3 regions of the Streptomonospora halophila genome follow, and region 3 is predicted to be linked to each of the others. Evidence: riboswitches for the same ligand, from Rfam matches in the RefSeq annotation. Region 3 holds a riboswitch; each other region holds the start of a gene.
What was found. Region 3 has a riboswitch for cobalamin ahead of ABEA15_RS19100 (putative cobaltochelatase). Riboswitches for the same ligand answer to the same signal wherever they lie in the genome.
Positions count from the first base shown of each region.

Region 1: another riboswitch for cobalamin. It lies ahead of metE (5-methyltetrahydropteroyltriglutamate--homocysteine S-methyltransferase); the one in region 3 lies ahead of ABEA15_RS19100 (putative cobaltochelatase).
Region 2: another riboswitch for cobalamin. It lies ahead of ABEA15_RS17055 (ABC transporter substrate-binding protein); the one in region 3 lies ahead of ABEA15_RS19100 (putative cobaltochelatase).

Region 1 covers NZ_BAABIK010000020.1:14,175-24,192, reverse strand. The annotation lists gene ABEA15_RS17195 (DUF3558 domain-containing protein) at 469-1,608, shown strand; gene metE (5-methyltetrahydropteroyltriglutamate--homocysteine S-methyltransferase) at 1,818-4,091, opposite strand; cobalamin riboswitch at 4,248-4,470, opposite strand; gene ABEA15_RS17185 (polysaccharide deacetylase family protein) at 4,871-6,385, shown strand; gene ABEA15_RS17180 (DUF6461 domain-containing protein) at 6,693-7,304, shown strand; gene ABEA15_RS17175 (polysaccharide deacetylase family protein) at 7,621-9,117, shown strand; gene ABEA15_RS17170 (quinone-dependent dihydroorotate dehydrogenase) at 9,194-10,018, opposite strand, start outside.
Region 2 covers NZ_BAABIK010000019.1:119,646-129,663, reverse strand. The annotation lists gene ABEA15_RS17065 (universal stress protein) at 320-1,216, opposite strand; gene ABEA15_RS17060 (response regulator) at 1,355-2,029, opposite strand; cobalamin riboswitch at 2,444-2,625, shown strand; gene ABEA15_RS17055 (ABC transporter substrate-binding protein) at 2,699-3,697, shown strand; gene ABEA15_RS17050 (FecCD family ABC transporter permease) at 3,701-4,780, shown strand; gene ABEA15_RS17045 (FecCD family ABC transporter permease) at 4,777-5,832, shown strand; gene ABEA15_RS17040 (ABC transporter ATP-binding protein) at 5,829-6,653, shown strand; gene ABEA15_RS17035 (copper chaperone PCu(A)C) at 6,734-7,261, opposite strand; gene ABEA15_RS17030 (hypothetical protein) at 7,597-8,208, shown strand; gene ABEA15_RS17025 (sigma-70 family RNA polymerase sigma factor) at 8,417-9,094, shown strand; gene ABEA15_RS17020 (MDR family MFS transporter) at 9,512-10,018, shown strand, end outside.
Region 3 covers NZ_BAABIK010000024.1:49,458-59,475, forward strand. The annotation lists gene cobI (precorrin-2 C(20)-methyltransferase) at 1-202, opposite strand, end outside; gene ABEA15_RS19085 (cobyrinic acid a,c-diamide synthase CobB) at 484-1,863, shown strand; gene ABEA15_RS19090 (GNAT family N-acetyltransferase) at 1,860-2,453, shown strand; gene cobO (cob(I)yrinic acid a,c-diamide adenosyltransferase) at 3,075-3,677, opposite strand; gene ABEA15_RS19100 (putative cobaltochelatase) at 3,817-5,946, opposite strand; cobalamin riboswitch at 6,003-6,133, opposite strand; gene ABEA15_RS19105 (amidase) at 6,411-7,835, shown strand; gene ABEA15_RS19110 (DUF6504 family protein) at 7,896-8,165, opposite strand; gene ABEA15_RS19115 (serine/threonine-protein kinase) at 8,428-10,018, shown strand, end outside.

The sequences.
Region 1 (10,018 bases), on a different contig from region 3:
CCCGTACTCCCTCCGCCGTTGCGATCGGGCAACGATCCGCCGCCGCGGCACGGTCCCCGCGGGCGCGTCCGGTTCCGGCCCCGGTTGCGGCACCGCCTACCGGGTACCGCAAACCTCGCTGCCCAGGACACGAAAGAGTACGGTCCTGGCACGAAACGGTGACGATATCCGCAGGTTCGGCCCTCCCCCGTCACTCTCGCGTGCACACTCGGACGCTAGGATGCGAACCCCGGCCCCGGTCCGCGAACCTCCACCCGCGGGCACGGTCGGCCGCGACGCGGCCGGGGGCCGTGAACGACCCGTGCCTTCGGCGCGGTCACACCTGCGCCCGGAACCGGTCCGGGAGCACGCGCGTCCCCCCGCGGCCCGCCCACGGCGACCGAGGGCGGCCGCAGGGGTGGTGGAACCGGAAGCACGCCGACGCGCGTCTCAGACAGCGTTTCGAATTCAGCTGGCGCGAGGGGAGTCATGAGCGACAACGGGCCCTACACACAGCCTCCGCAGTATCCGGAAGGCGAGGGCGGCTCGGGCGGGCAGCAGCCGCCCTACGGCGGCTACGGCCAGCCCGGACCCGACCAGGGTGCGCCTCCTCCCCCTCCCGGGCAGCCCTACGGCAGCGGGCCTTACCAGGCGCCGCAGCAGCCGTACCCCCAGCAGCCCCAGGGCGGTCCCTACGGCGACCCCTACAACGATCCCTCGGGCGGCCAGCCCGGCTACGGCCCTCCCGGCGGCTACGCCCCCCAGGGCCCTCCCGGCGGGCCGCAGTTCCAGCAGCCGGCCGAGCAGCAGATGTTCGCCGGCGGCCAGCCGCCCTACGGCCCCGGCGGGCCGGGTGGGCCGGGCGGGCCGATGGACCCCGGCGGCGGCTACCCGCCGCCCAAGAAGAGCAAGGCCGGCCTGTTCATCGTCATCGGCGGCGGCGCGGTGATCGTCGTACTGGTGATCGCCGTGCTGGTGGTGCTGCTGCGCACCCCCGGCGAGCAGCCCCCCGTCACCGACCCCACCCACACGCCGGACGAGACCACCCAGCCCCCGGACGAGGACCCGAGCGGCGACACCGGGGACGACACCCAGCAGGCCGGCGGTCCGCCCTACGCGCTGCCCGAGGACCCCTGCTCCGCGATCCCGGCGGACATGCTCGCCGAGCACGGCATCCAGGACGGCAGCAAGAACCTCACCGACTCCTCCTCGTCGTGCAACTGGTACGTCGACGGCGAGGGCGAGACCTACGGCGGGCTCTCGCTCACCTACCAGACCCCCTACGGCGGCTCCGACTCGATCGAGGGCGCCAAGGAGGAGTTCCAGTCCAACCTGGACTACGCCACCGACGAGAGCAACAGCTACAGCGAGCTGGAGGTCCACAACGAGGAGGAGGCGGACCTGGGTGACGAGGCCGTGCTGGTGTTCTCCACCGAGGTCGTGCTGAGCACCCAGGACTCGGTCTCCACCATGCTGATCCGCCAGGGCAACATGAACGTCGAGGTGCGCTACTCCCTCTCCCCCGGCCTCTCCGCCGACGAGGACACTCCGGCGCCGCTGGAGTTCTCCGACGTCGAGAGCCTGATGCACGACCTCGGCGAGGAGTCGCTCAGCCCCATCGGAGGCTGACGGCCGCCGCGCACTGCGCGCGAGCCGAGCAAGGGGGTGCGGCCCGCGGGCCGCACCCCCTTCGTGTGTCCGCGTGCCCGTGTGCCCGCGGGTTCGTGTGCCCGCGGGTTCGTGTGCCCGCGTGCCCGGTTCCTGCGGCCGCCGAGTGCGCGGTCGCGGGCCGGGGCGGCGCCCCGGCCCGCCTACGGCCGCCCTACCTCAGCGGCCCGTCAAGCACGCCCCAGCTCGGCGCGGACCCGCCGCGCCGCCTCGACCATGTTGCGCAGCGCCGGCTCGACCTCCGCGTACCCGCGGGTCTTCAGTCCGCAGTCGGGGTTGACCCACAGCTGCTCCGGCGAGAGCGCGCTCAGCGCGCTGCGCAGCGACTCCTCGATCTCCGGAACCGAGGGCACCCGCGGGGAGTGGATGTCGTAGACACCCGGGCCGATCGCCCGGCGGTACCCCTTCGCGGCGAGGTCGCCGACGAGCTCCATGTGCGAGCGGGCGGCCTCCACACTGGTGACGTCGGCGTCCAGCGCCTCGATCGCCCCGACGATCCTGCCGAACTCCGAGTAGCACATGTGCGTGTGGATCCGGGTGCTCGCGGCCACGCCCGAGGTCGCCAGCCGGAAGGAGTCGACGGCCCAGGCCAGGTAGCCGGCACGCGCCTCCTCACGCAGCGGCAGCAGCTCGCGCAGCGCGGCCTCGTCGACCTGGATGTGGCGGATGCCCTCCTTCTCCAGGTCGGCGATCTCGTCGCGCAGGGCCAGCGCCACCTGCCGGGCGGTGTCGCCCAGCGGCTGGTCGTCGCGCACGAACGACCACGCCAGCATGGTCACCGGGCCGGTGAGCATGCCCTTGACCGGCCGGGCGGTGCGGGACTGGGCGTAGGTGATCCAGTCGACGGTCATCGGCTCGGGGCGCGACACGTCGCCGTAGAGGACCGGCGGGCGCACGCACCGCGACCCGTAGGACTGGACCCAGCCGTTGGCGGTGGTGGCATAGCCGTCGAGCTGCTCGGCGAAGTACTGCACCATGTCGTTGCGCTCGGGCTCGCCGTGCACGAGCACGTCCAGGCCGATGTCCTCCTGGAGCTTGATGACGCGGTCGATCTCCGCACGCATCAGGCGCTCGTACTCCGCTCCGCCGATGCGCCCAGCCCGGTGGTCGGCGCGGGCCTTGCGGACCTCGGGCGTCTGCGGGAAGGAGCCGATGGTGGTCGTCGCCAGCACGGGCTCCTTGCCGGCGACCGTGCGCTGCTCGTCCCCCACCCGGCTGGTCTCGCCGCCCAGCGCCTGCAACCGGGCGCGCACGCGGGAGTTGGTGAAGGACGCGGGCGGGGCGCCGCGGGCGGCCTTCAGCTCCGCCGTGACGGCCTCGTCCCCCTCGGAGAGCGCGCGGCCGAGCAGCACCACCTCGTCGACCTTCTGCTTGGCGAACGCGAGCCGCTCGCGCACCGCCGGGTCCATGCCGGGCTCGGCGTCCAGGTCGATCGGCACGTGCAGCAGGGAGCACGAGGTGCTCACCTCCACCCGGCCGGCGAGCCCCAGGACCGAGCCCAGTGTGGACAGCTTGGCGGGCAGGTCGGCGCGCCAGACGTTGCGCCCGTCGACGACACCCGCGACCAGTGTCTTGTCACCCAGGCCGGAGACCCGCGCCAGCTCGCCGACCCCTTCGGGGCCGCTGACGAAGTCCAGGCCGATCCGCTCGACACCGGTGCCCTTGAGCACCTCCAGCGCCTGCGCGCCGATCGCGCCGAAGTAGGTGGAGACCAGCAGGTCGGGCCGCCCGGCCTGGTCGCCCAGGCGGCCGTAGGCGTACTCCAGGCACGCAAGCTCGGCGCGGCCCTCGTCGCTCGCCAGGATCGGCTCGTCGATCTGCACCGACTCGGCGCCCACGGCCGACAACCGGGCGAGCAGCTCGGAGTAGCACCCCAGCAGGTCGTCGAGCAGGTCCAGGGGCCGCCAGCCCTCAGGGGCGTCCGCGGCGGGCTTGGCCAGCATGAGCAGCGTCAGCGGCCCCACGAGCACCGGCCGGGTCGGCACGCCCAGCCCCTTGGCCTGGGTGTACTCCGACAGCGGCTTGCCGCCCGCCAGGCGCGGCCGCGTCGCGGGCGACAGCTCGGGGACCAGGTAGTGGTAGTTCGTGTCGAACCACTTGGTCATCTCCATGGGCGGGAGGTCGCCGGTCCCGCGCGCCATGGCGAAGTAGGCGGCGAGCTCGGACTCGCGGTCCTCGGCGGCCTCGAACGCCGCCCGGAAGCGCTCGGGCACCAGCCCGAACAGGACCGCGGCGTCGAGGACGTGGTCGTAGTAGGAGAACGTGTTGGAGGGGATCGCGCCGATCCCGGCGTCGCGCAGCGACTCCCAGACTCCTCGGCGCAGGCGTGCGGCGACAGCGTCCAGGTCGGCGGCGCTGGAGCGGCCGTCCCAGTAGGACTCGCAGGCGCGCTTGAGCTCCCGGTCGCCGCCGATGCGCGGGTATCCGTGGACGGTCGTGGGCATCATGCGGCACCGCCCGCGGACGTGTGGCCTTCTCGCATGGCTTGTTCTCTCCCTCGTCGATCAGCCGGACGATCCGCGGCCGCGGGAGAGGGTGTGCGAGCGCACACGCGTCACCGCCCTGGCCCTCCCTCGAGGCGCACGGACCACCGCGGGCGCGTTCGCCCGCGGGCGGTGGCAGGTATTCGGACTCGTGGGCGCGGCACGGCCCCCGTTCGGGCCGCTCCTCCTACCGGCCGCCGCTTCCCAGGCGCGTACGCCCAGTGCCGATGACGGCTTTCGTTCCCACTTACCGCTGCGGGGCAGTCCCGGATTCGCACCGGGTTCCCTCTTGCGACACGCACGGCGCAACGTGCGTGTACCGACCGCGGCTGCAACTATAGTCCAGGCAGTCACGGCCGCCCGTGGACGCCTCCCCACACAGCGTTCCCGGGCCCGCACAGCCACCGGACGAGGCCTGGTGGCCGCCGCCGCCCCGAACCGCTCCGACGGAACGCGAGACCGATCCGCTGCGGCGGGCTTTGCCAACCTTGTGCGGTTGTTGGCTGCAACATGACGTCTTCTGTCGCCTAATTCGCCCCTGCGGAGATTACCCTCGACCGATGGACCGTGTCCGAATCGATATGTCATTCGCGGAACCCGCGCGGATTCCCAGGGCGACACATTCACCGGCACCCGACTCCAGAACCGTGAAGGACGCGCACCAGTTGAAGCACCAGCCAGTCGGCTCGCATCCGGGGTCACGGCCAGGCACCGTCACGCCCCGTCCCCGATCAGCAACCGTGCGTACGGCACCCGGCGCGGCGGCTCTGGCGCTGCTTCTGGCGCTGACCGCCTGCACGGGCGGCGATGCGGACCCGGCGGCGTCGGACGCCTCGGCGTCGGCCTCGCCTCGGGCCACGCCCGCCACGGGCGCACCGGACGAGCTGACCGCCGTCGACACGGAGCACATCCCCGGCCTGGAGGAGCAGACCTCCACCAAGACCCTCGACGGCGGTGTGGAGACGCACGTGTCCTACCCGCGCGTGCCCAAGGCCGGCCCGTTCACCGAGCGGCTCGGCGAGATCACCGCGCAGGAGGCGCGGGACTTCGCGAGCGCCGAGCGGGGCGCGAAGTCCTACACCGTCGACTGGCAGGTGAGCGCCGCGGGCGGCAACGTCCTGGCGGTCCGCCTCACCCAGCACGAGAAGGACGGCGACGGCGAGCGCACCGGCTACTCCACCTACTGGTACAACACCGAGTCCGGCCGCACCGCCTACTCCACCGAGCTGCTGGACGGCCAGGGCAGCCTGGAGGAGCTCGACGGGCTGGTCAAGAAGCGGCTGAAAGACCGCGACGGGGTCGACGTTTCGAAGCTGCACCCCATCGCAGAGATGTACGACTCCGTGGGGTTCAACCCCGACGGCGGCCTCGTGGTGGAGTTCGACGAGGGTCAGATCGCCCCGGCGAAGAAGGGCCGGGTCCGCGCCGTCGTGCCCCGCAAGAAGGCGGCGCCGCTGCTGTCCTCGTTCGGCGAGCGGGCCCGCGAGGCGGCCGTGGTGGTCACGCCCGGGTTCGAGATCGAGAACGCCGCGAGCGCCCCCAAGGACAGCCCGCCCGAGGGCAGCGTCCCGGGGACGTTCGCCACGGACCCCGACGAGGTCGACTGCGACGATCCCGACTCCAAGTGCATCGCTCTGACCTTCGACGACGGTCCGGGAGGGCGCACGCCGGAGCTGCTTGACGCACTGGCGAAGTACGACGCAAAGGCGACGTTCTTCGTCACCGGCGTGCCCGTGCGCGAGTTCCCCGACACGGTCCGCCGCGAGTACGCCGAGGGACACGAGCTGGCCAACCACACGGTGCACCACCCGGACCTCACGTCGCTGGGCAAGGGCGAGATCGACGACGAGCTGGCGACGGTCAACGGGCTCGTCCGGCGCCAGACCGGCTACAGCATGGACCTGATGCGCCCGCCCTACGGCGCCACCGACGAGGGGGTCGCCGACGTCACCGCGGAGCTCGGCCAGGCGCAGATCCTGTGGAGCATCGACACCAACGACTGGCGCGACCACGATGCGGATCTGGTCAGCGACCGCGCCGTCGAGCGCGCCCGGCCCGGGTCGATCGTGCTGATGCACGACATCCACGGCTCGACGATCGACGCCGTACCCGAGATCCTCAAGCGGTTGGACAAGAAGGGTTACACCATGGTCACGGTGTCGCAACTGCTCGGCGAGACCGACCCCGGAAAGAAGTACATCGACGGCCACCCGACCAAGCCCGAACCGTCGGCCTCGGCGAGCCCGTCGAACTGACGCGAGGCCGTGACCCGGGCTTTCGCCGAAGCGGAGGGTTGGCCGACCGCGGATGAGCGGCGACACCACGCGGGGTGTCCCCAGTGCGGGGCACCCCGCGTGCGCGCGTAGGCTGGGGCGCCGTGGCACTGGGACGGACCCCGCCGGATACCCGGGTACCCGCGCAGGGACCGCCGAACCGCGCCGACGTGTCCTCTACCGGCCCGCTTGAGCGGGGCTCCCTGGGGAACGCGAAGGATGAGGGCGGTCGTTCCCGACGATGTGAGCAGCCACCACAGCGTGCCCCGTGGACGTGAAGGGAATTCCGATGGCCGTTGCGTTGGCCCGCGACTATGCCTGGTTGCGGGAGACTCAGCCGGACCTCGCCGAAGCGTACTGCCTCTCCTACGTCCGAGGACTCGGTAAGGCCGCCGCTCTGGGGCGGCTCGGAGTGGCCGAGCGCGACATGCGCTGCCTGCCCATCGCCGAGGCCGTCGAGGCCGCGCTCTGCTGCGCCGACGACCGCCCGCCGATGACCGTGCACGCGCTGTCGGTGGGCGGCTGGACGGTGATCATCGAGCCCACCGGCTGCCGGGCCACCCGGCCCGAGTGCTACCGCGCGCTCTCGGCCGAGACCGAGCTGGTCTCCGTGCGCGTGCTGATGGGCCACCGCTACGAGTTCCGCTGGGTCATCGACGGCGTGCTGCAGACCTTCTTCGACGCCCGCACGCCGCGGGTGCGCCGCGGCACCCGCCCCGACTCCCTGGAGGCCCAGATGGGCGCCGTGGGCCTGGGGGGCACGGTCGCCGAGACCGAGCCCGCAGCCGCGGTGCTGGCGCTGGCCGACCGGGTGACCGGCGTGCGCATCCGCTCCTCCCACCTCGCCGGCCCCCTGCTGGGCGCCGAACTGGACTCCGCTCTGCCCCTGACGCCCCGCTGAACCTCCCCGCCCCGACACCGACGGGGCCCGGCGCGAGGACGCGGCGGCCCCTCCGAGGCCGGCGGGCGGTCCGTCCCCCGCGCGCAGGGGTGCCCGCCGCCGCGCCGGACCGCCGGCGGGGCGACGCCCGAGGACGGAAGTGCGTTGTCCTGCGCAGGCCGCTGACCTGTTGTGGTCACATACAGCGACGCTGCTTCTTCGGCGGCACCGGGTGTCCTACGTTTCTTGCATGGACGCCGACGGGGTCCGGATGAGGCGACCCGCCGCCCCGGCCCGGAGCGGCGCTGTCGGCCACGTGGAAGGAACCCTCCGGCGCATGTCCCCATCTCCCGCGGCCTCCGCTCCGAGCGCCCCGGCGCGCGGCCGGGTGCTCGTCCTGGCGGCCGCGCTCGCCGCGGCGACCGGATGCAACGCGCTCGCACCGCCCGTTCCGCCGCCGACCGCGTTCACGTCGTTCGCGGCCGAGAACGTGCCCGGCCTCAGCGAGCGCAGCGTCGAGGACGAATCCGGCGGCTTCGACCTCCGCGGGTCGGTCCCCGAGATCCCCGGTGCCGAGCCGCTCACCGGCCGCCTGGCGGCGATCGCCGACCGCGAGGCCGCGGACTTCCGCAACGCCTATGACGAGGCCGAGCGGATGGAGGTCGGCTGGACGCTGACCGCGGCTGCCAAGGGGCTGGTCGGTGTCCGCATGGTCCGCACCGAGGTCGACCACCGCGGCCGCCACGACGCCTACTCCACCTACTACTACGACGTGCGCACCGGACGCACCGCCTACTCCACGGAGCTGCTCGCCGGCGACGCCGAGCTGCGCGAGCTGAACGGGCTCGTCGCCGAGGAGCTGGAGCACGGCGCCGGCGACCCGCGGCGCCTGCACCCCGGCTTCCGGCTCTACGACTCCATCGGGTTCAACCCGGACGGCGGCCTCCTCGTGGAGTTCGACGCGGGGCGGGTCGCGCCGGTCGCCGAGGGCCGCGTCGCCGCCGTGGTCGCCGCCGCCGACGCCCGCCCGCTGCTGTCGGAGCTGGGCGATCGGGTGTTGGCCGCCACGCGGACCGATCCCCGCGCGTTCTCCGTGGACTCCCCGCCCCAGGACCCGCCGCCGGACGAGCCGCCTCCCCCGGGCCCCGGGGTACCCGGGGCGGTCCCGCCCCGCGAGGACCACGACTGCGGCGTCGAGACCGTGTGTGTCGCCCTGACCTTCGACGACGGCCCCAGCCCGCACACCGGCGAGGTCCTGGACCTGCTCGACCGCCGCGGCGCCGCGGCCACCTTCTTCCTGTCGGGCAACGCGATCCGCAACCGGCCCGCGCTCGCGGGCCGCACCTGGGCGGCGGGCCACGCGATCGGCAGCCACGGCGAGACCCACGAGCGGTTCACCGACTTGTCCCGCGGAGAGCTGGACGCCGAGCTGGACACCGTGGACGCGCTGATCCGCCGCGAGGCCGGGGTGCGGGTGGACCTGCTGCGCCCGCCGTACGGCGACACCGGCGAGGCCGTCGGCGAGGTGGCGAAGGAGCACGGCCAGGCGCAGATCGTCTGGGACACCGACTCCGAGGACTGGACCGGGATCAGCGCCGAGGAGATCGCCGCCAACGTCGCCGCGACCCCGCCCGGCGGCCTGGTGCTGCTGCACGACACCGAGCGGACCACCGTCGAGGCCCTGCCGAAGATCCTGGACCACTTCGAGTCGCAGGGCTGGGCCGCGGTGACGGTCCCCGACCTGCTCGGCGACACCGAGGCCGGCCGGCCGTACTACACGAGGGACCCGGTGGCCAACGAGGAGTGCATCCTCCTGGACGGCTGCCCGATCTGACGCGCGGCGCCCGTGCGCGGGCGCCGCCGGCGGACACACGGAGGGAGCACCGCGCACGGCACGGGCGGGCGGGCGTTCAGCCGGGCAGCGGGGCCGCGTCGGTGCCGGCGTCGGCCCCCACGGCCTCGGCCACCGACGTGTATCCGGCCGAGCGCACCAGCCGTGCCAGGCCGCGGTGCATGCGGCGCGGCCACAGCGGCCCGCCGTAGACGAGCCCGGTGTAGCCCTGCACGAGCGTCGCGCCGGCCCGGATGCGCTCCCAGGCGTCCTCAGGGGTGGAGATCCCGCCGACCGCGATGAGCAGCAGGCCCTCCCCCGCACGGGCCCGCAGTCGGCGCAGCACCTCCAGGGACCGCCGCCGCAGCGGGGCGCCGGAGAGCCCGCCGGCCCCGGCTGCCGCGACCTCCTCGTCGGAACTGCGCAGGTCCGCGCGCGAGATGGTGGTGTTTGTGGCGATCACGCCGTCCAGCCCCAGGTCGACGGCGAGATCGGCGACGGCATCGACGTCGTCGTCGGCGAGGTCCGGGGCGATCTTGACCAGCAGCGGCAGCGTGCCGTGCCCGTCGCCGTCCAGCGCCGCTTTGACCTCGCGCAGCAGCGGCCGCAGCCGTTCGACGGCCTGGAGGTCGCGCAGTCCGGGGGTGTTCGGCGAGCTGACGTTGACCACCAGGTAATCGGCGAAGGGCGCCAGTCGGCGGGCGCTCTCGACGTAGTCGGCCACCGCTTCGGACTCGTGCGCCGCCTTGGTCCTGCCGATGTTGGCGCCGACGACCGGACGTCCCCCTCCGCGCCGGGCGCGCAGTGCGCGCAGGTGGTCGGCGGCCACGACCGAGCCGTGGTTGTTGAAGCCCATCCGGTTGACGATCGCCGAGTCCGCCGGGAGCCGGAACAGGCGCGGCTC
Region 2 (10,018 bases), on a different contig from region 3:
CTGCGCGTATCGGGCCGTGCATCCGCGGGCGGACGGTGGGGGGCGCGGGGCGCGCCGGGTGGGAGCGTGGGGCGGAGCTGGCGGCGCGCCGGTCGGCCGCGTGCGTACGGTCGTGTTCCCGGCGCGTTCTTCTGCTTCCAGCCTCCGCCGCGCGCCGCTGAGCCGACCGTGCCCGCGGGCCTGTGGGGGGGCGGACCTTCGGCCCGGACGGCGGCGACCTCCGCCGTCCGCCCGGGGCCCCGCCGTTCCGCCCGGGCCTCGCCCGGCGGGCCCGTTTCGAGGCGGAGGCGCCCCTCGCTCCAGCGGCGGCGACGCGGTCTCAGTGCTTCTCGGCGCGCAGGACGGCCACCGGTACGGCGCTGTGGGAGAGCACCGACTGGCTCACCGATCCCAGGAGCATCCCCGTGAAGCCTCCGCGCCCTCGGCTGCCCACCACCAGGAGGTCGGCGTTCTCGGACGCGTCCACCAGCACACGGGCGGGGTGGCCGGCCTCGACCAGCTCTTCCACCGCGACCTGCGGATAGTGCTCGCGCCGGCCCGCCAGGGACTCCGACTGCAGGCGGCGGGCCTCCTCCCTGGCCGCCGCCTCCTCGGCGGAGTCGAAGGCGTAGCGAGCCGGGACCTCCAGCGAACCGAGGCGTCCACTGGAGAACCGCGCGTGGGCGGTCACGGCGCGCAGCGCGGCGCCGCGCCCGGCGGCGGTGGCGAAGGCCCACGCCGCCGCCGAGTGCGCTGCGGGCGAACCGTCCAGGCCCACGACGATGCGCCCCGCGGCCGGTTTGGGCTCGCGGTCGGGCACCACGACGACGGGGCAGCGGGCCGTGGCCGCCATCTCCATCCCGGTCGAGCCCAGCAGCGCCGCACCCAGCCGGCTCCGCCCGCGGGACCCGATGACGGCGAGCTCGGCCTCGGCCGCCTCCAGCAGCAGGATCGGTGCGGCGTCGCCGACGTCGAACTCCGCCTCCACCCGCAGGCCCGGCACGCGTTCGACGGCCCGGTCGCGGGCGTGATCGACGAGGCGGAGGGCGAACTCCTCGATCGAGTAGTCCGGTATACCCGCGGGCACCGTGTGGTAGAGCGGCCAGTCGAAGGCGTAGACGATGCGCAGCCGCCGGTCGCGCCGAAGCGCCTCGTCCGCGGCCCAGTCCAGGGCGCGCAGGCTGCCCTCCGTCTCGTCGACCGCTGCCAGAACCGGCGCGCCAGATCTGTTCTCCATCGCTGTCTCCCGCCGTCGCCCGGGGCTTTTATGACCGACGGTAGGCAGGCGGCGCGGCCGCGGGCAGCGGCGAAGGGCGGTGGCGCGCGGGCCCTGCGCCCGCGGAGGAGGGGACCTTCGGCCCGGCGGAGGCGGGGCTCAGTCGGCGTCGCGGCGGTGGGGTTTCTGCGACTTGAGCTGGGCGGCGTAGGCGGCGGCCTGGGTGCGGCGCTGCATCTCCAGCTTCGCCAGCACGCTGGAGACGTAGTTCTTGACGGTCTTCTCGGCCAGGAAGATGCGCTCGCCGATCTGGCGGTTGGTCAGCCCTTCGCCGATCAGCTCGAAGATCCGCCGCTCCTGGTCGGACAGCTCGGCCAGGGGGTCGGTGCGCTGGGCGTCCTCGCGGATGCGGCGCATCATGCGGGCCGTGCTGCGCGGGTCGAGCAGGGACTCGCCCGCGGCGACCGTGCGGATGGCGCCCACCAGGTCGGAGCCGTGGATCTGCTTGAGCACGTAGCCGGAGGCTCCGGCCATGACGGCGTCGTAGAGCGCGTCGTCGTCGGCGTAGGAGGTGAGCATGAGGCAGGCCAGGTCGGGCAGGTCCGAGCGCACCTGGCGGCAGACCTCGACACCGCTGCCGTCGGGCAGGCGGACGTCGAGCAGGGCCACGTCGGGCCGGACCGCGGGAATGCGCGCGGTCGCTTCGGCGGCGCCGGCGGCCTCGCCCACCACCTCGATGTCGGGCTCGTCGCCGAGCAGGGCGCCGACTCCGCGGCGCACCACGTCGTGGTCGTCGACGAGGAACACGCGGATGGGGGCGTGGGCCTCGGCCATGGCAGGTCACCTCACTCTGCTGCGGCGGCGCTGCGCTTCGGCCGCGCACCTCCGCCGTCTCCCGGACTGGCGTACCCGCTCGCGACGCCGCTCCCACCCGCCGGGCGCGCCTGCGAGAGGCGGGACGCGCCGCCGCACGCCCGCGAACAGCGAAACCGCACGTGCGTGCGCATGCGCGGACGACGGCGGTCGCAGAAGAGGGGACGGAGGTCCCGGCCCGACCGGGACCTGCGCCCGAACGCACGGCGTCCGCCCCGCCCCTCCGACAAGAAAGCGCGACCGCCGACCGCGCCGGTGCAGGAACCGCGGCCGCCCCCTTGGGGGACGTGGCCGCGCCCGCGGCTCCGCGAACCGTCCGGCACCCCCCGGGCGGCCGACCGCTCCCCGGGCCCGAGGGCCGAGAGCGCGGCGTGCTAGCGTCGGCGGCGCCGTGGTGAACGGGAATCCGGTGTGAAACCGGTGCGGCCCTCGCCACTGTGATCGGGAGTGCTGTGTCGTTCGTCCGAACGGGCCACTGGGGCGCGATCCCTGGGAAGGCCGGACACAGCGCGCGTTCACCCGTCAGCCAGGAGACCGGCCACGGCACCGCACGACCCGATTCCACGAGGACCTGGAAAAGGCGGTCTCATGGCCCCCGTATCTTCATGTTCACCCCGTGCCGCGTGCGCGATGGCCGGCGTCGTCCTGCTCGCCGGCTGCGGCGCCCCCGCCCCCGAGCAGTCGGTCGGCGAGGACGCCGTCACCCGTACCAACTGCGGGATCGACGTCGCCGTGGAGGCGCCGCCCGAGCGTGTCTACGCCGCATACCAGCCCGGCATCGAGGTCGCCCACGCCCTCGGGCTCAGCGACCGGCTGGTGGGAACCGCGTTCCTGGACGCCGAGGTGCTGCCCGAGTACGCCGACGAGCAGGCCGCGGCCGACTACGTGCCGACGCTCCCGAGCAGGGAGGGACTGCTGGAGACCGACCCCGACTTCGTCATCTCCGGATTCAACGGGTTCTTCGCCGAGAACAGCCCGGACCGCTCGGTCGGCACCCGCGCGAGCCTGCGCGAGCTCGGGGTGCAGAGCTGGATCCTCAGCCCGCTGTGCCCCAGCGAGGACGGGCTGACCGACCGGGCGATCGACCCGGAGTCGGTCCGGGTGGACAGCGTCTACCGGGACCTGCGCGACCTCGGCGCGCTGTTCGGCGCCGAGGACGAGGCCGAACGGGTGATCGCCGACATGCGGGAGCGGATCGCCGCCGTGGAGGCGAAGGTGGAGGGGGCCGAGCGCCCGTCCGTGGCGATCGTCTCCCCCGGCGAGGACGGCGGCTACCGGGTGGCGAGCGGAGTGGACTTCGGCACCCGGATCATCGAGCACGCGGGCGGCGTCAACGCCTTCGCCGACCTGACCGGGAAGCGCAACGTCGACGTCGGTGTGGAGGAGCTCGTCGAACGCGATCCCGACGTCATCCTCACCGACGCCTGCTGCGACGCCGAGATGACTACGCAGGACGCCCGGGACGAGGTCCGGGCGATCAAGTCGGACCCGGCGCTGGAAGGGGTGGCGGCCGTCGCCGAGGGCGAGGTCCACCCGTTCCTGTTCGCCGACCGGGCGGCCGGGGTACGGGCGGCGCACAGCATCGAGCTGGTGGCCTCCCGCATCCATCCGGACCTGGTCGAGCAGTAACCCGTGACCAGTGCGACCGCGCCGCCCGGGACCGGATGCGCCACAGCGCCCCGGGCGCCGGACGAGCCGCGCCGGGGCCTGCTGTCCGGCCGCGCCGGCCGGGCGGCGGGCCTGGCGTCGGCCGGTCTCGTGCTGGCGGCCGCGTGTGCTCTCTCGCTGGTCACGGGCAACTACGCCCTGTCCTTCACCGACGCGGTCTCGGCCCTGGTCGCGCCCGCCGGCAGCGAGGCCGACCGGATCGTGTGGCAGGTGCGCGTGCCCCGCACCGCGACCGGGGTGCTCGCCGGGGTCGGCCTGGGCATCGCGGGTGCCGTGATGCAGGGGCTGACCCGCAACCCGCTGGCGGGGCCGGGCATTCTCGGCGTCAACGCCGGTGCGGCGTTCGCCGTCGTGGTCGCCATGTCCGTTTTCCAGGTGGGCGCCCTCACCGGCTACCTGTGGTTCTCCTTCGCCGGGGCCGCGCTGGCCGCGGTCTTCGTCTACGCACTCGGTTCGCTCGGCGCCGGCGGCGCGGCGCCGGTGAAGCTCGCGCTGGCCGGTGCGGCGCTCAGCGCCATGGTGGGATCCGCGACCACGGCCATCACCCTTCTCGACCCCTCCGCACTCGACGGCTTCCGGTTCTGGACCGTGGGTTCGCTCACGCGCGCCGACACCGGGCAGCTGCTCGTCGCCGCCCCGGCCGTCCTGGTGGGCCTCTGCCTGGCGGCGGCGGTTCGCCGCGAGCTCAACACGGTCGCCCTCGGTGAGGACATGGCCCGCGGCCTCGGCACGCGGCTCGCGTCGACCCGTGCGCTCGGGGCCGCCGCGGTCGTGCTCCTGGCCGGAGCCGCCACGGCGATCGCCGGGCCGATCACGTTCGTCGGCCTCGTCGTGCCCCATATCGCGCGGGCGCTGACCGGACCGGACTACCGGTGGATCATGCCCTGGTGCCTGCTGCTGGCGCCGGCCGTGCTGGTGCTCGCCGACGTACTCGGCCGGGTGCTGATCCGCCCGGAGCAGCTCCAGGTGGGCATCGTCACGGGGCTGATCGGCGCGCCCTTCTTCATCCACCTGGTCCGCAGGCGGAAGGTGGCGCAGTTGTGACCCCTCAAGACCGCGAGGCACTGGTGCTGCGCAGCCCGCGCGCCCGCGTCGTGTTCGTGCTCGGGCGCCGGTCCACCGTCCTGGCGGCGGCCGTCTGGCTGCTGGCCGGCGGCGCCGCCGTGCTGTCCCTGACCCTGGGCCAGTACGACATCGGGGTCGGCGGGGTCCTGCGGGTACTGGCCGGGGGCGGCTCGCTCATCGAGTACGACGTCGTCGTGCGCAACCGGCTGCCGCGCGCCCTCACCGGCCTGGGGGCGGGGGCCGCCTTCGCCCTGTCGGGGGCGGTTCTGCAGCGGATCTCAGCCAACCCCCTGGTCAGTCCGGACGTGATCGGCGTGAACTCCGGCGCCGCCTTCGGCGCCCTGACGGTACTGACCGTGTACGGCGGCACGGGGCTGCACACCGCCGCCGGCGCGCTCGCGGGGGCGGCGGCCACCGCCGGGGCGATCTTCGCGCTGTCGGCCGGGCGCGGTCTGAGCGGCTACCGGCTCGTGCTGGTCGGCATCGGTGTCGCGGCCATGCTGACCTCGGCCGTCTCCTTCCTGCTCACCCGGGCGGACTACCACCGCGTGCTGGCCGCCTCCGCCTGGCTGACCGGAAGCCTCGCGAACCGCAGCGGCCTGCACGTCGCGATCGTCGCCGCGACCCTCGCGGTCGCCGCCCCGGTCCTGGTCGTGCTGGCGCGCCGGATCCGGCTGCTGGAGCTGGGGGACGATCTGGCCGGGATGCTGTCCGGGCGCACCGCGAGCCCCAGGCTCGCCCCGGCGGCCGTGGCCGTGGCGCTCGCCGCGATGGCGACGGCGGCGGCCGGCCCCATCGGCTTCGTCGCCCTGGTGGCGCCCCAGATCGTCCGCAGGCTGCTCCCCGGCCGCGGGGCCCTCCTCGCGCCCGCAGCGGCGGTCGGCGCCCTGCTCGTCGTCGCCGCCGACCTCGCCGCCCGGCTGCCGTTCACCCCGGTGGAGCTGCCCGTCGGCGTGATGACGGGGGTTCTGGGAGCACCGGTGCTGCTGTACCTCCTCGCCCGCGCCAACCGGATCGGACACACAGGATGACGCGTTCGCCCACCCCGCCGGCCTCTTCGCCCTCTCCGACCACGCTGGCCGCCGCCGACCTCTGCCTCGGCTACCGGTCGGCGGGGACCGTCGTCGACCGGGTCTCGGTAACCCTGCCGCCGGGAAAGGTCACGGCGGTCGTCGGCCCGAACGGCTGCGGAAAGTCGACCCTGCTGCGCGGACTCGCCCGCCTGCTCGCACCGCAGAGCGGCACCGTGCTGCTGGACGGCGCCGACGTCTCCCGGCTCCCCGCCAGGAGCCTGGCCAGGCGGCTGGGCCTGCTCCCGCAGCAGCCGGTCGCTCCCGACGGCATCACGGCCGCCGACCTCGTCGCGCGGGGGCGCCACCCGCACCAGCGGTGGTTCCGCCAGTTCAGCGACGCCGACGCCGAGGCGGTCTCCGCGGCGATGGCCGTGACCGGCGTGACCGAGCTCGCCGAGCGCCCCCTCGACGAGCTCTCCGGAGGCCAGCGGCAGCGGGTGTGGATCGCGCTGGCGCTCGCGCAGGATCCCGACGTGATGCTCCTCGACGAACCGACGACCTACCTGGACCTCGCGCACCAGGTCGACGTGCTGGAGCTGCTCACCGACGTGAACCGGCGGGACGGCCGCACGATCGTGCTCGTGCTGCACGACCTCGACCTCGCCGGCCGCTACGCCGACCATCTCGTCGTCATGAAGGACGGCGGCGTCGTCGCGCAGGGACCGCCGCGGGAGGTCGTCACCGCCGAGACCGTGGAGGCGGTGTTCTCGCTGCCGTGCATGGTGATCAGCGATCCGCTCACCTCGACGCCGATCGTGCTTCCCCGGCCCCGCCGGTAGCGCGGCGCGCGCGGCGGCCGACGCCGGGGTCAGGCCCCCTCAGCGAAGCCGTCCCCCGCTCATCCCGGCGGGACGACGCCTCAGCGCTCCAGGACGGGGGTGTCGACGTCGATTTCGGTCCCGCTCTCGAAGTGCAGGGTCAGAGCCACGGTGTCGCCGGCGGAGAGGTCCTCGGGCAGCTCCATCAGCATCAGGTGGTAGCTCCCGGACTCCAGCACCAGCTCGCCGCCGGCCGGCACCGGGGCCCGCTCGACCGCCTCCATCGTCTTGGCTCCGCTGTCGGCGGTCACGGTGGTGTGGACCTCGGTCGTTCCGGCCGCAGGGGTCTCCGCGTCCACCAGCGCGTCGTCCCGGTCCCCGACGTTGCGCACGGTCAGGTAGCCGGCGGCCGTAGCCGGGTTCGCGGGTTCGGGTATCCACGCCCCGCCGACCTCCAGGCCGCCCTCGGCGGCGGAGCCCTTCCGCGCGTCCTCGGTCGCGGAGCCGCTCGGGGCGCCGGTTCCGGAGTCCGGCGCACCCGGGCCGGCTCCTGCGCCGCACCCGGTGAGGGTGAAGGCGGCGATTCCGGCCGCCGCGAATGCGGTTGTTCGGCGTGTGAAACGGGTCATCTCGCATGCGTCCGTTCGTGCTGTGGTGGGCGGGTGAAGGCGGGACCCGCCGCCGGCCGCCCCGGCCTGTCGCCGGCGCGTGTCTGTGTGCATCCCCTCCGGCGTGCGGACCGGATGCACAGGGCTCCGATGCCCGGCCCGGACCGCGGGTCTCCCACAAGTCGGACGGGTGCGCGGAACGGTTCCACGCGCCCCGGATTCGGACCGGATCCGGCACCGCCGGGCCGGCGCCTCGGCGGTCGGCCGGATCGCGGACCAGGCGGGAGCCCGCACCCGCCGGTGCCGGACCACCCCCGCGGAGGGCGCCCGCGAACCGGTGCGAGGATGACATCACTGTGCTGAGGTCGCCGCTTTCGCGCACGTGCCGGGCCGCGGTGTTCGCCGCGGTCGCCGTCGGCGTGTCCGGAACGGGACACGCGGTGATGTCGGCGCACCACGTCCCCTTCACCGGCTTCGCCGCCGGGTTCGCGGGCGTCTTCGCCGCGGCCGCGGTCGCCGCGGGCAAGGAGCGCGGCTACTGGGTCATCCTGGGGTGGATGGCCTGGAGCCAGCTCGCGCTGCACCTGGTCTTCGCGCTGGCCCAGGGGTCGGCCGACCCCGCCGTGATCGCCTCCGCCCACCCGGGCGCCCCGGCCGCCGCCGTCCCGCAGACCGGGCATGGCGGCCACGGCTCCGGCGGCGGCTCGGACTGGGGCATGCTGCTGTGGCACACGGTCGCAGGGCTGCTGTCCGCGTGGTGGCTGCGCCGCGGCGAGGCGGCCGCGACCGCCCTGGCCCGCCATGTGCGCGCACTCCTGTTTCCCCTGCTGCCGGCCGCACCCCGGTGGCGCCCCACGCGGCGCACGTCCCTGTGCGTCTGCGTGCCGCGGAGCATCCGGGTGCCCACGCCGGTCCTGCGGTACGCGCTCGTCGTGCGCGGACCGCCGCCCTCGCTCGTCACGCCCTGATACACCCGTGCGCCCCACCGGCCGCCCGCCGGAGGGGCCCGCGGACGGCGCCGCCGCGCCCGAGCGCCGGCCGCCTCCCCATCACACGCGCCCGGACGGGGTCCTGGCCGCAGGTCCGCGCCGACCACCGCCGCGCGTGGCAACCCCCGTGCCCGGCCCGCACGGCAGTCCCGGCGGGGCACGGCCGAAGCGAGGAAGACACCACGCCATGTCGACGACCACCCATGCCCACCCGGCCGAGGGCCGGCCGCAGCGGACGGCATCCGCTGCCGAGCGGACGCCCGCCCGCCAGCAGGGGGCGCGCCCTCCCGGACGCCGCCTGCGCGGTAGGGAGCCCCTGACCGAGCAGCGCATCACCGATCTCGCGCTCGCCGCCCAGAACCACACGCCCGACGCCGTCGAGACGTTCGTACGCGCCACCCGAGGCGACGTGTGGCGCCTCGTCGCCTACCTCAGCGACCCGCAGACCGCCGACGACCTCACGCAGGAGACCTTCGTGCGTGCGCTGCGCAGCCTCGCCGGCTACGCGGGGCGCTCGTCGGCGCGGATCTGGCTCATGTCGATCGCCCGGCGGACCGTCGCCGACCACTACCGCGCCGCCGCGGTACGGCCCCGGGCCGCCCGCTCCGACGGCAGCGAGCAGGCCGCCGACGCCGCACTGCCGCACCGGCCGTCCTTCGAGGAGGAGTTGGCGCTGGACGACCTGGTGAACGGGCTGCCCGAACCGCGCCGCACCGCCTTCGTGCTGACGCAGCTCCAGGGGTTCACCTACGAGGCGGCCGCGGCGGCGACCGGGGTGCCGATCGGGACGGTGCGCTCCCGCGTCGCTCGGGCGCGCGGCGATCTCGTCGCCGTCCTCCGCAGGTCCGAGTCGGACGCCGGCTGAGGCGCGGGGCGCCGCGCTGACCCGGGTCGGCGGCCCGCCCGCCGGGCGGGCCGCCGTCCCGGCCGCTTCCGGCGTCCGACCGGACCCTGCGGTCGTTCGTTCCCGGGCTTGCCGCGCCGGGCCACAGCGGTGCGGCGCGGTCCGCACCGCTCGCCTGCGCGGGTGCGCCCGCTGAGGTCGACCGGCTGACCGGCCGACGGCGGCCTCCTGCTGCAGGTCTTCGCGGTTTGTCCCTACGGTGGTGGAGGACGCGGAATCGGGGGGATCGTCGGACGGGTTCCGGGTCAGCAGGTAGGTGCGGTCGCCTGCTGCCCGCACGGGCCGCAGGAGCCCCCGCCCGGGCGGGTGGGGCCGCACCGCCGCGGTCCTCGGCCCTGACCGCGCCCTACACCGCCTCACGGAAGACGGAGCCGTCCCTTGCGCCGACTGGAGTACAAGTGGCTGGTCGCGATCACGTTCGTGTTCGGGCTGATCATGCAGATCCTGGACGTGACCATCCTGAACGTGGCGCTGGCGACGCTGGGCCGTGAGTTCCGCGTCGACGAGGGCACCCTGCAGTGGGTGCTGACCGGGTACATGACCAGCCTCGCGGTGTTCATCCCCGCCTCCGGCTGGATCAGCGACCGTTTCGGCAGCAAGCGCACCTTCCAGCTGGCTGTGCTCGTGTTCACCGCGGCATCGGTGCTGTGCGGGTTCGCCGGCGGGATCGGGTGGCTGATCGCGGCCCGCGTCCTGCAGGGCGTGGGCGGCGGCATGCTCGTGCCCGTCGGCCAGGCGATGCTCTTTCGCGCCTTCCCCGCCGAGGAGCGGGCGAAGGCCTCGGCGGTGCTGATGATCCCCACGAGCATCGCTCCGGCCCTCGGCCCGGTGCTGGGCGGGTTCCTGGTGGAGTACGCGAGCTGGCGCTGGATCTTCTTCATCAAC
Region 3 (10,018 bases):
TGAGCGCGAAGACGGCGCGTTCGATGCGGGAGGCGTCGACGTGGGCCCGCACGGTGGCCTCGGCGCGCCCGGGCTCGTCGCCGGCCAGTACCGGGACGATCACGGCGTCGGCCTCGCGCATGCGCCGCACCGCCTTGACCGTCACCAGCTCGGGGTCGCCCGGCCCCACTCCGACCCCGACCAGCCGTCCGCGCGTGCCCATACCACCGCTTCCTCGTCGACTGCGTTGCGCGCCCCTCCGCCGCGCGGACGCTCCGCGCCGCTCGGCTGCGGCGGCTGCGCCGGCGGGGGCCGAGGCAAGCGTATCGGTGCGCCCTGTGCCGCCCGTCGTCCGGGACCGGTCTGCGCAGAAGCCGCGACCAGGGGCGGCGCGCCGGATGCCGCCGCCGACGGCCTAGCATGGCCACCCGGTGGTGCCTGGCGGCCGCCGTCCCGGCGGTCACCGAAGCGAGGAGGAGGAAGCGCGTGCCCGTGCTACCGCGAGTGGTGATCGCGGCCCCGTCGTCGAGCAGCGGCAAGACCACCGTCGCCACCGGCCTCATGGCCGCGCTGGCGGCGCGCGGCGAGCGCGTCTCCGGGCACAAGGTGGGCCCCGACTACATCGACCCCGGCTACCACGCGGTGGCCACCGGGCGGCCCCCGCGCAACCTCGACCCGGTGCTGTGCGGCGAGGAGCGCGTCGCGCCGCTGTTCCTGCACGGTGCGGCCGGCGCCGACATCGCCGTCGTCGAGGGCGTGATGGGCCTGTTCGACGGCGCCGCCGACTCCGCGGGCTTCGCCGGGCCGGGCGACGCGGGCTCCACCGCCCACGTGGCCGCGCTGCTGGGCGCACCGGTGGTCCTGGTGGTCGACGCCTCGCGCAGCGCGCGCTCCGTCGCCGCGCTGGTACACGGGTTCTGCACCTACGACCCGCGGGTGCGCATCGCCGGGGTGGTCCTCAACCGGGTGGGCTCCGAGCGCCACGAGCGCATCCTGCGCGCCGCGCTGGAGGACGCGGGCACCGCGGTGCTGGGCGCGATCCGGCGCCGCGAGGAGGTGCGCACGCCCTCCCGCCACCTCGGCCTGATCCCCGCCGCCGAGCGGGCCGACGAGGCCCGCCGCGCCGTACGGGAGCTCGGCGAGCTGGTGGCCGCCTCCTGCGACCTGGAGGCGGTGCGCGCCGTCGCCCGCGCCGCCCCCGCGCTGGCGGACGAGCCGTGGGACCCGCAGGCGCAGGTGCGGCCGCCGCGAGGGCCGGCGCCGCCGCGCCCGCCGCGGATCGCCGTCTTCGGCGGTCCCGCCTTCACCTTCGGCTACACCGAGCAGGCTGAGCTGCTGCGCGCCAGCGGCGCCGAGGTGCACACCGTCGACCCGCTGCGCGAGGAGGCGCTGCCCGAAGGGACCGATGCGCTCATCGTCGGCGGCGGGTTCCCCGAGGTGCACGCCGCCGAGCTGTCGGCCAACGCCGCGCTGCGCGGCGCCGTGGCCGGCCTCGCCGCGCGCGGTGCGCCCGTGGCCGCCGAGTGCGCCGGGCTGCTCTACCTCTCCCGCAGCCTGGACGGCGCGCCGATGTGCGGCGTGCTGCCCGCCGACGCCGCGATGACGGGCTCCCTCACCCTGGGCTACCGCTCGGCCGTGGCGGTCGGCGACACGGTGCTCGCGCGCCGGGGCGCCCGCGTGCGCGGCCACGAGTTCCACCGCACGGCGGTCGAACCGCGCTCGGGCGCGCAGCCGGCCTGGCAGTGGGAATCCGGTGGCGGCGAGGGCTACGGCTCTGGCAGCATCAGCGCTTCCTACCTGCACGTGCACTGGGCCGGCGAACCCGCGATCGCCGAACGGTTCCTGGCGGCCGCGCGTGCCGACACCGAGGGGGTGGCCGAGTGACCGGCGCCGACGAATCGCCGCTCATGCCGTCGGTGGTGCTGCGCACCGAGAGGCTCGTGCTGCGGGCCCACACCGGCGACGACATCGACGCCGTCTTCCGCGGCGCGGGCGACCCCGGGGTGCAGCGCTGGCTGCCCATGCCGCGCCCCGGCAAGGCCTACACCCGCGCCGACGCCGAGGACTGGTGCCTGGTGTCCGCGCCGCACGCGCGGGTGAGCGGTGACGGCCAGCAGTGGGCGGCCGTGGAGGCCGAGACCGGCGCCTACGCCGGCTCGGTGGGCCTGACCCGGACCATGTGGCGCGCGAGCTCCACCGAGGTCGGCTACTGGATGGGGCCGTGGGCGCGGGGACGCGGGCTGGCGACCGAGGCGGTGGTGGCCCTCTCGCGGTGGGCGCTGCTCGACCGGCGCTTCGAGCGGGTGGAGCTGAAGGCCGCCGCGGGCAACACCGCGTCGCGGCGGGTGGCCGCGAAGGCGGGGTTCACCTACGAGGGCACCGAGCGCAACGCGATGCCGCTGCACGAGGGCCGCGCCGACCTGGCGGTCTACAGCCTCATCCCGGCCGACCTGGGCCGGGACGGCACCGCCTAGCCCAACGCCGGCTCGGCCGAGCGGCTGGAGGCTCATGCGGGCGGCGGCTGTGCGGAAGCGCCCGGGACCGCGGCCATCAGCTCGGTGTCGGCGTACTCCTCGACCCGCACCGCCGTGCCCGCCCTTCATCCGGAACACCCGGCGGTACTCGTTCTCGCAGACGCGGCCGGTCGCGGTCGCGTCGCCGGGGCCGGCGGCCTCGACCACCACGCGGGTCTCCCTCGGCGGTGGAACGGTGCGGCGCGACCGCGCACCGGGCGCGAGCCGGGCCTGCAGAGGGCCGAGCAGCTCGGTCAGCACGGCCTGCCTGCCGTGATAGGCGCCCGACCACGCTGAGAGGTGCCGATGGCGGTCCAGACGACGTCCTCGTGGAGGCAGGCCGCCCACGGCCCGACATCCCCCTCGGCCGGCGCCGCGTAGGCCTCCTCCCGGAGCCCGGTTCGCGGCCGCGTCCGCGGCGCCTCGTCTGCGTCGCCGGCGGGCGGGACCGGCGTCCCGCCCGGCCCCGCCGAGGGCGGCCCGCGCGGAGGCGGGCCCACCACCGGTTCCCCTGCCGCCTCGCGGAAACGTCCGAAAAGCGCGCGGAACGTCCGGTGCGCGGCGGGCGGGAGCCGCGTCAGCTCACCACTCGATGCCGCGCTGCCCCTTCTGGCCGGCGTCCATGGGGTGCTTGACCTTGGTCATCTCGGTGACGAGGTCGGCCGCCTCCCGCAGCCGGGGGTCGGCGTCGCGGCCGGTGACGATCACGTGCTGGTGGCCGCTGCGCTGCGCCAGCGTCTCGACCACGTCCTCGACGTCGACCCAGCCCCACTTCATGGGGTAGGTGAACTCGTCGAGCACGTAGAGGCGGTAGGTCTCGGCGGCAAGGTCGCGCTTGATCTGGGCCCAGCCCTCCGCGGCGTCGGCGGCGTGGTCCTCCTCGGTGCCCTGCCGCTGGATCCACGACCAGCCCTCGCCCATCTTGTTCCAGTCGACCCGGCCGCCCTCGCCGGACTCGCCGAGGACGCGCAGCGCGCGCTCCTCCCCGATGCGCCACTTGGCCGACTTGACGAACTGGAAGACGCCGATGTCCCAGCCCTGCGACCAGCCGCGGGTGGCCAGCCCGAACGCGGCGGTCGACTTCCCCTTGCCGGGGCCGGTGTGCACGATCAGCAGCGGTCGGTTGCGGCGCTGGCGCGTGGTCAGTCCGTCGTCGGGCACGTAGGCGGGTCTGCCCTGCGGCATCGTGGTCTCTTCCCCTCGGTTCTCGGACTTCTCGCGTTTCTCGGACGCCGGAGGCCGCGGGTCCGGGCGCCGCCGGAGCGCGGCTGCGGACGACCGGCGTCCGGGGCGGCGCGTCGGACGCGCTTCGCCCGACGGGTACTCAGGCGGCGCGCCGGGTGGAGCGCACCAGGCCGCTCAGCGCGTCGGCGCCCAACTCCTCCAGGTGCACCGACTCGCCGCCCATCTCGGCGGCCAGCCGCTGGGCCAGGCCCAGGCGCACCGGCCCCGACTCGCAGTCGACGACGATGCCGTGCACGCCCCGGGCGCCGATCCGCGCGCCGGCGCGCAGCGCCTCGTCGAGCCCGCCGCGGGTGGCGCGCCCGTCGGTCACCACCACGAGCAGCGCCCGGCGGGCGGCGTCGCGCAGCCGCTCCACACGCAGCACCTCCGCCGCGCGCGCCAGCCCCGCCGCGAGGGGGGTGCGCCCCCCGGTGCGCAGCTCGCGCAGCCTGCGCGCGCCCGCCTCCACCGACGAGGTCGGCGGCAGCTCCACCTGGGCGCCGGTGCCGCGGAAGGTGACCAGACCGACCTTGTCGCGGCGCTGGTAGGCGTCCAGCAGCAGGCTCAGCACGGCGCCCTTGACGGCGCGCATCCGCTGCCGGGCGGCCATGGAGCCGCTGGCGTCCACGCAGAACAGCACGAGGTTGCCCTCGCGGCCTTCGCGCACGGACTCGCGCAGGTCGCCGGGGCGCACGATGAGCCCCGGCCCCCTACGGCCGCGGGCGCGCTGATAGGGCGCCGCCGCGCGCAGGGTCGCGGTCAGGTGCAGACCGCGCACCGCCGAACGGGGCACGCGCGCGCCCGAGGTGCGGCCGAAGGGCGTTTCGGCCCGGGAGCGGCGGCCGGGCGCGCCCTCGCCTACGCCGTCGAGGCTGAACAGGCGCGGCCGGTAGGTCTCGCCGGCCTCCGCCTGCGGTCCCCGGCCCGGGTCCTGGGGCCGCGGCGGCGACTGCTCGCCACCGGGGTCGTCGTCGGCGTCGCCGGAGCCCGCCGGCCGGGGACCCGAGGGGGCGCCCCCGGCGTCGCCGCCGGGCGCCTCGCCGGAGTCGGGACCGGAGTCCTGCGGGCCCTGCCCGTCGCCGTCGCCCGGCTGCGCGGAGGGCTCCTCCGCCGAGGATCCGGGGTCCGGGCCCTGCGCCTCGGCGCCGCCGCCACCGCCGCCCGTGTCGTCGCCGGCGCCGTCCGGCTCACCCGGGTCTTTTGGGTCCGCATCACCCGCCTGGTCCAGCGCCTCCTGCAGCCGGTCCTCGTCCAGGTCGGGCGCGTCGAAGGGGTCGCGCCTGCGCCGGTGCGGCAGCGCCAGGCGGGCGGCGTCGCGCACGTCCTCGGGTGCCACCTCGCCGTGGTCGCGCCAGGCGGCCAGCGCCATGGCGGCTCGGGCGGTGACGATGTCGGCGCGCAGGCCGTCGACGTCGAAGGCCGCGCAGACCGCCGTGACCTGCCGGAGTGCGGCGTCGGTGAGCACCACACCCGGCAGGCGCTTGCGGGCGGCCAGAATGCGGCCCGCGAGCTCGGCCTCGTCCCGCGCGTAGCCGGCGGCGAAGCCCTCGGGGTCGGCCTCGAACGCGAGCCTGCGGCGCACCACGTCCGCGCGCAGCTGCGGGTCGCGGGTGGCGGCGACCTCCACGGTCAGGCCGAAGCGGTCCAAAAGCTGCGGCCGCAGCTCGCCCTCTTCGGGGTTCATCGTGCCCACGAGCAGGAAATGCGCGGCGTGGCGCACCGAGACGCCTTCGCGCTCAACGTGCGAGGTGCCCATGGCCGCCGCGTCCAGCAGCAGGTCGACGAGGTGGTCGTGCAGCAGGTTGACCTCGTCGACGTAGAGGACGCCGCGGTGCGCCTCGGCGAGCAGGCCGGGCTCGAAGGCCTTGACGCCCTCGGTCAGCGCCCGCTCGATGTCCAGCGAGCCCACCAGCCGGTCCTCGCTGGCGCCCACCGGCAGTTCGACGAGCCGCGCGGGGCGCTCGCCGGGCACCGCGGAGTCGGCGTGCGGGCCGTCGGGGCACTCGGGGTCGGGGGCGGCGGGGTCGCAGCCGAACCGGCAGCCCTGCACGACGTCGAGGTCGGGCAGCAGCGCCGCCAGGGCGCGCACCACGGTCGACTTGGCGGTCCCTTTCTCACCGCGGACCAGTACGCCGCCGACGTCCGGGGACACGGCGTTGATCAGCAGCGCGAGCTTCAGGTCGTCCATGCCGACGACCGCGCTGAAGGGGTAGCGAGCAGGAGCGCTCACGCGGGTCAGTCCTTCCTCGGGAGTCCACGCCCATAGGGGTCTTGCCCGGTGCCGCGCAGTCTCCTGGCTTCCAGATCACCGCTCGCCCGCCGCCTTCCCACCGGAGGGGTTCCGGCAGTGGCGCTCGTTGCGGGGCCGCTCCCTGGTCACAGTGGCGGGACCGTCCCGGATTCACACCGGGTTCCTGCGCGCCGCGGCGCGGCCGGGACGCTCCCGGCCGGGTACGCCCGGCGCCGGCACCGCCAACAAGAGTCTCATACCGCGCCCGTCCGGCCTCCACCGCGTCCACCGCCGCGCAGCGCAGCGGCCTCGGCGAGATCCGCCCGCCGCCGGGGCGGCGCTCCGGCGACGATCACCCTTGCGGCGGCGCCCCGATCGGGATGGGATGGCCGCACCCGGACACCAGCGCCCGCCCGGCCCGCGGCCTGCGGGGCGGCATCAGACGACCGGAGGACCCTACCGCGATGCGCGACGACGAGACCGCCGACATCACCCGCCGACCGGCCCGCGAGCTCGCGCGGATGCTGCGCGCACGTGAGGTCTCCGCCCGCGAGGTGGTGGCCGCGCACCTGCAGCGCGTCGAGGCGGTGAACCCGGCCGTCAACGCCGTGGTGACGCTGTGCGGCGAGCGCGCCATGGACGAGGCGCACGCCGCCGACGAACTGCTGGCCTCGGGCGGCGAACCCCCGCCGCTGCACGGGCTGCCGATGGCGCACAAGGACACCCACGAGACCGCGGGCGTGCGCACCACGTTCGGCTCGCCGGTCTTCGCCGGCCACGTGCCCGACCGCGACGAACTGGTGGTGGCGCGGATGCGCGCTGCCGGGGCGATCACCATCGGCAAGACCAACACCCCCGAGTTCGCCGCCGGATCGCACACCTTCAACCCCGTGTTCGGGCTGACCCGCAACCCCTACGACACCGCGCGCTCGGCGGGCGGCAGCAGCGGCGGCGCGGCCGCGGCGCTGGCGGCGGGCATGCACGTGATGGCCGACGGCTCCGACATGGGCGGGTCGCTGCGCAACCCCGCGTCGTTCAACAACGTGGTGGGGCTGCGGCCGTCGCCGGGGCGGGTGCCGCAGCACCCCGCACCGCTGGGCTGGTCGCAGCTGTCGGTGCAGGGCCCGATGGCGCGGGAGGTCGACGACGCGGCGCTGCTGCTGTCGGTGATCGCCGGCCCCGACCCGCGCAGCCCCGTCGCCCTCGGCGAGTCGGGAGCGGCGCTGGCCCCGCCGCTGGAAGCCGACGTGCGCGGCCTGCGCCTGGCGTGGTCGCCGGACCTCGGCGGGTCGGCCCCGTGCGAGCGGGCGGTGACGGAGGCCCTGGCGCCCGCGCTGGAGGTCTTCTCCGAGCTGGGCTGCGAGATCGCCGAGGACGCCCCCGACCTCTCCGGCGCCGACGACGTCTTCCGCACGCTGCGGGCCTGGCAGTTCGAGGCGACGCTGGGACCGCTGCTGGACCGCGAGCGCCCGCGGATCAAGCCCAGTCTGGCCTGGAACATCGACGAGGGCCGCAAGCTCTCCGGCGCCGACGTGGCGCGCGCCGAACTGGAGCGCACCCGCATCTACCACCGTGTGCGCGAATTCTTCGAGCGCTACGACGCGCTGCTGCTGCCGGTGAGCCAGGTGGCGCCCTTCGACGCGGACCTGGAGTACCCGGCCGACATCGACGGCGCCGAGCAGCAGACCTACCTCGACTGGATGCGCTCCTGCTACCACATCACCGTCACCGGCTGCCCGGCGCTGGCCGTGCCCGGCGGGTTCACGCCGGGCGGGCTGCCGGTGGGCCTGCAGATCGCCGGACCGCACCGGGCCGACCGGCGGGTACTGGAGATCGGCCGCGCCTTCGAGCGCGCCACCGGCCACGGCCGCCGCCGACCGCTGCTGTAGGTCGCGGCCAGGTCGCGGCGCCCGCGACCTGATGCGGCCGGATGCGGCCAGGCGGCGGGGTCAGTCCCAGACGCGCGCCAGCAGCCATCGGTCCGTGGCGGAGTCGTGCTGGAGCTCGTAGACGCCCAGCGCGCCGGAGGATCCGGCTTCGACCCGCCAGTGGGCGCGCTGGGGCAGGTGCTCCTGCACCTCGGGTGACCAGTCGGCGCGCAGGGTGACCCAGTGGTCGACGATGTGGCGGACGTTGTAGACCCGGTGCTCCCATACGAAGCGCACCGGCCGCCCCTCGTGCTCGGTGACCGCGACCGGCACACCGTAGACGTGGCCCACTGGCGACACTCCCCTCAAGCTGCGGCGCCCTCGATCGGGCGGCCTGGGCCTGCGGGGAAGAACAGGCGCTTATTCGAACGTGTGTGCTAACACTAGCCGATCCTGTGGATCCGCGGAACCGCGACGCGCCGCATCCTGTCTAATATCAGGAACACCCCGCCCCCAGTCGGCGAACTCGTGCGAACCCGCCCCGACTCGCCCTGTCCGGGGCGTCTGTACGCTGAGACCCCGAATCGCCTGCCGGCCTAAGGAACGCAGCACTGTGACGGACATCGGGCACGAGCGCGCCAAACCCCTGCGCACCGGCGACCCCCACCAGCTCGGCGACTACCGGATCGAGGGCAGGCTGGGGCGCGGCGGCATGGGGACCGTCTACCTTGCCCGCGACACCGCCGAACGGCTGGTGGCCGTCAAGCTGATCCACCCCGACCTCACCGACGACCCGGACTTCCGCCGCCGCTTCGCGCGCGAGGTCGAGTCCGCCCGCAAGGTCGCGCGCTTCTCCACCGCCGGGGTACTCGACGCCCGCCTGGACGGCGACCCGCTGTTCATCGTCTCCGAGTACGTGCCCGGACCGAACCTCGCCCAGGCCATCAGCGCCGAGGGCCCGATGCGCGGCGGCACGCTGGAGAGCCTGGCCCTGGGCGTCGCGGCGGCGCTGACCGCCATCCACCGCGCTGGCGTCATCCACCGCGACCTCAAGCCCGGCAACGTGCTGCTCTCGGCGGTGGGACCCAAGGTCATCGACTTCGGCATCGCCCGCGCGATGGACGACGAGAGCGCGGTCACCCGCTCCAGCCAGCTGATGGGAACGCCCTCCTACCTGGCTCCCGAGCTGATCGCGGGCGGCCCGATCACGCCCGCCTCCGACATCTTCTCCTGGGGCTGCCTGGTGGCCTACGCCGGTATCGGCAAGGCGCCCTTCGACGCCCAGACGGTGCCGGCCGTGCTGCACCTGATCAGCTCCGGCGAGGCCGACCTGGAGGGGCTCGACCTGCGGCTGAGCGACCTGGTCCGCAGCGCGCTGGACAAGGAGCCGGGCAACCGCCCCACCGCCCAGCGGCTGCTGAGCATGCTCGTGGGCGAGGACGACCCGGGCGAGGCGATCGTCGACAGCACCGTCGTGGAGTCCTGGACCCCGCCGTCCGTCGTCGGGGCCGCCGGGACGGCGGCCCCGGGCGCGGGCGCAGGCGCCGCACCCGATTCCGGACCCGACGCGGTCCCGACCGAGCAGTCGACCCGTGCACTCGCCCCCGAGTCCCCCGCCCGGCCGCCGACCACGCAGCCCTCCACCCACGCCGTCCCGCCGGTACCGGAGCGGCCCGCGCCGGGGCCCCAGGCACCCTTCGGCCAGGGCGCCCCGGGACACGCGCCCGGGGGCAGCGGCTTCCCCCCGCCCGGCCCGCCGCAGCAGCCCTACGGCCACCCGTCCGGCCCGCAGCCCCCGTACGGACCGGGATCCAGACCGCAGGCGCCGTACGGGCCCGCGCCCGGCGCCGGTCCTTCGGCATCGGGGCCCTACGGGACCCCGTCGGGACCCCAGCAGCCCTACGGAGGGGGTTCCGGTCCGCAGCAGCCCTATGACGCCGGGTCGCCGCCCTTCGGACAGCCCTCGGCCGGCATCGGCGGGCCGGGCGTGCCCGGTGCGGGCGGCGCAGCCCCGGCGAGCGGCCCCGCGCCCGGCAGAGGCCGTACCGGACTGCTCATCGGCGCCGTCGCGGGAGTTCTGCTCCTGATCGCCGGAGGCGTGCTCGGCTCCGTGCTGCTGCTCGGCGGCGGTCCGCCCGAGGGCACCCTGATCTACGAGGACGACTTCGCGAGCAGCGCCTGGGAGTCCACCGAGTACGACCCCG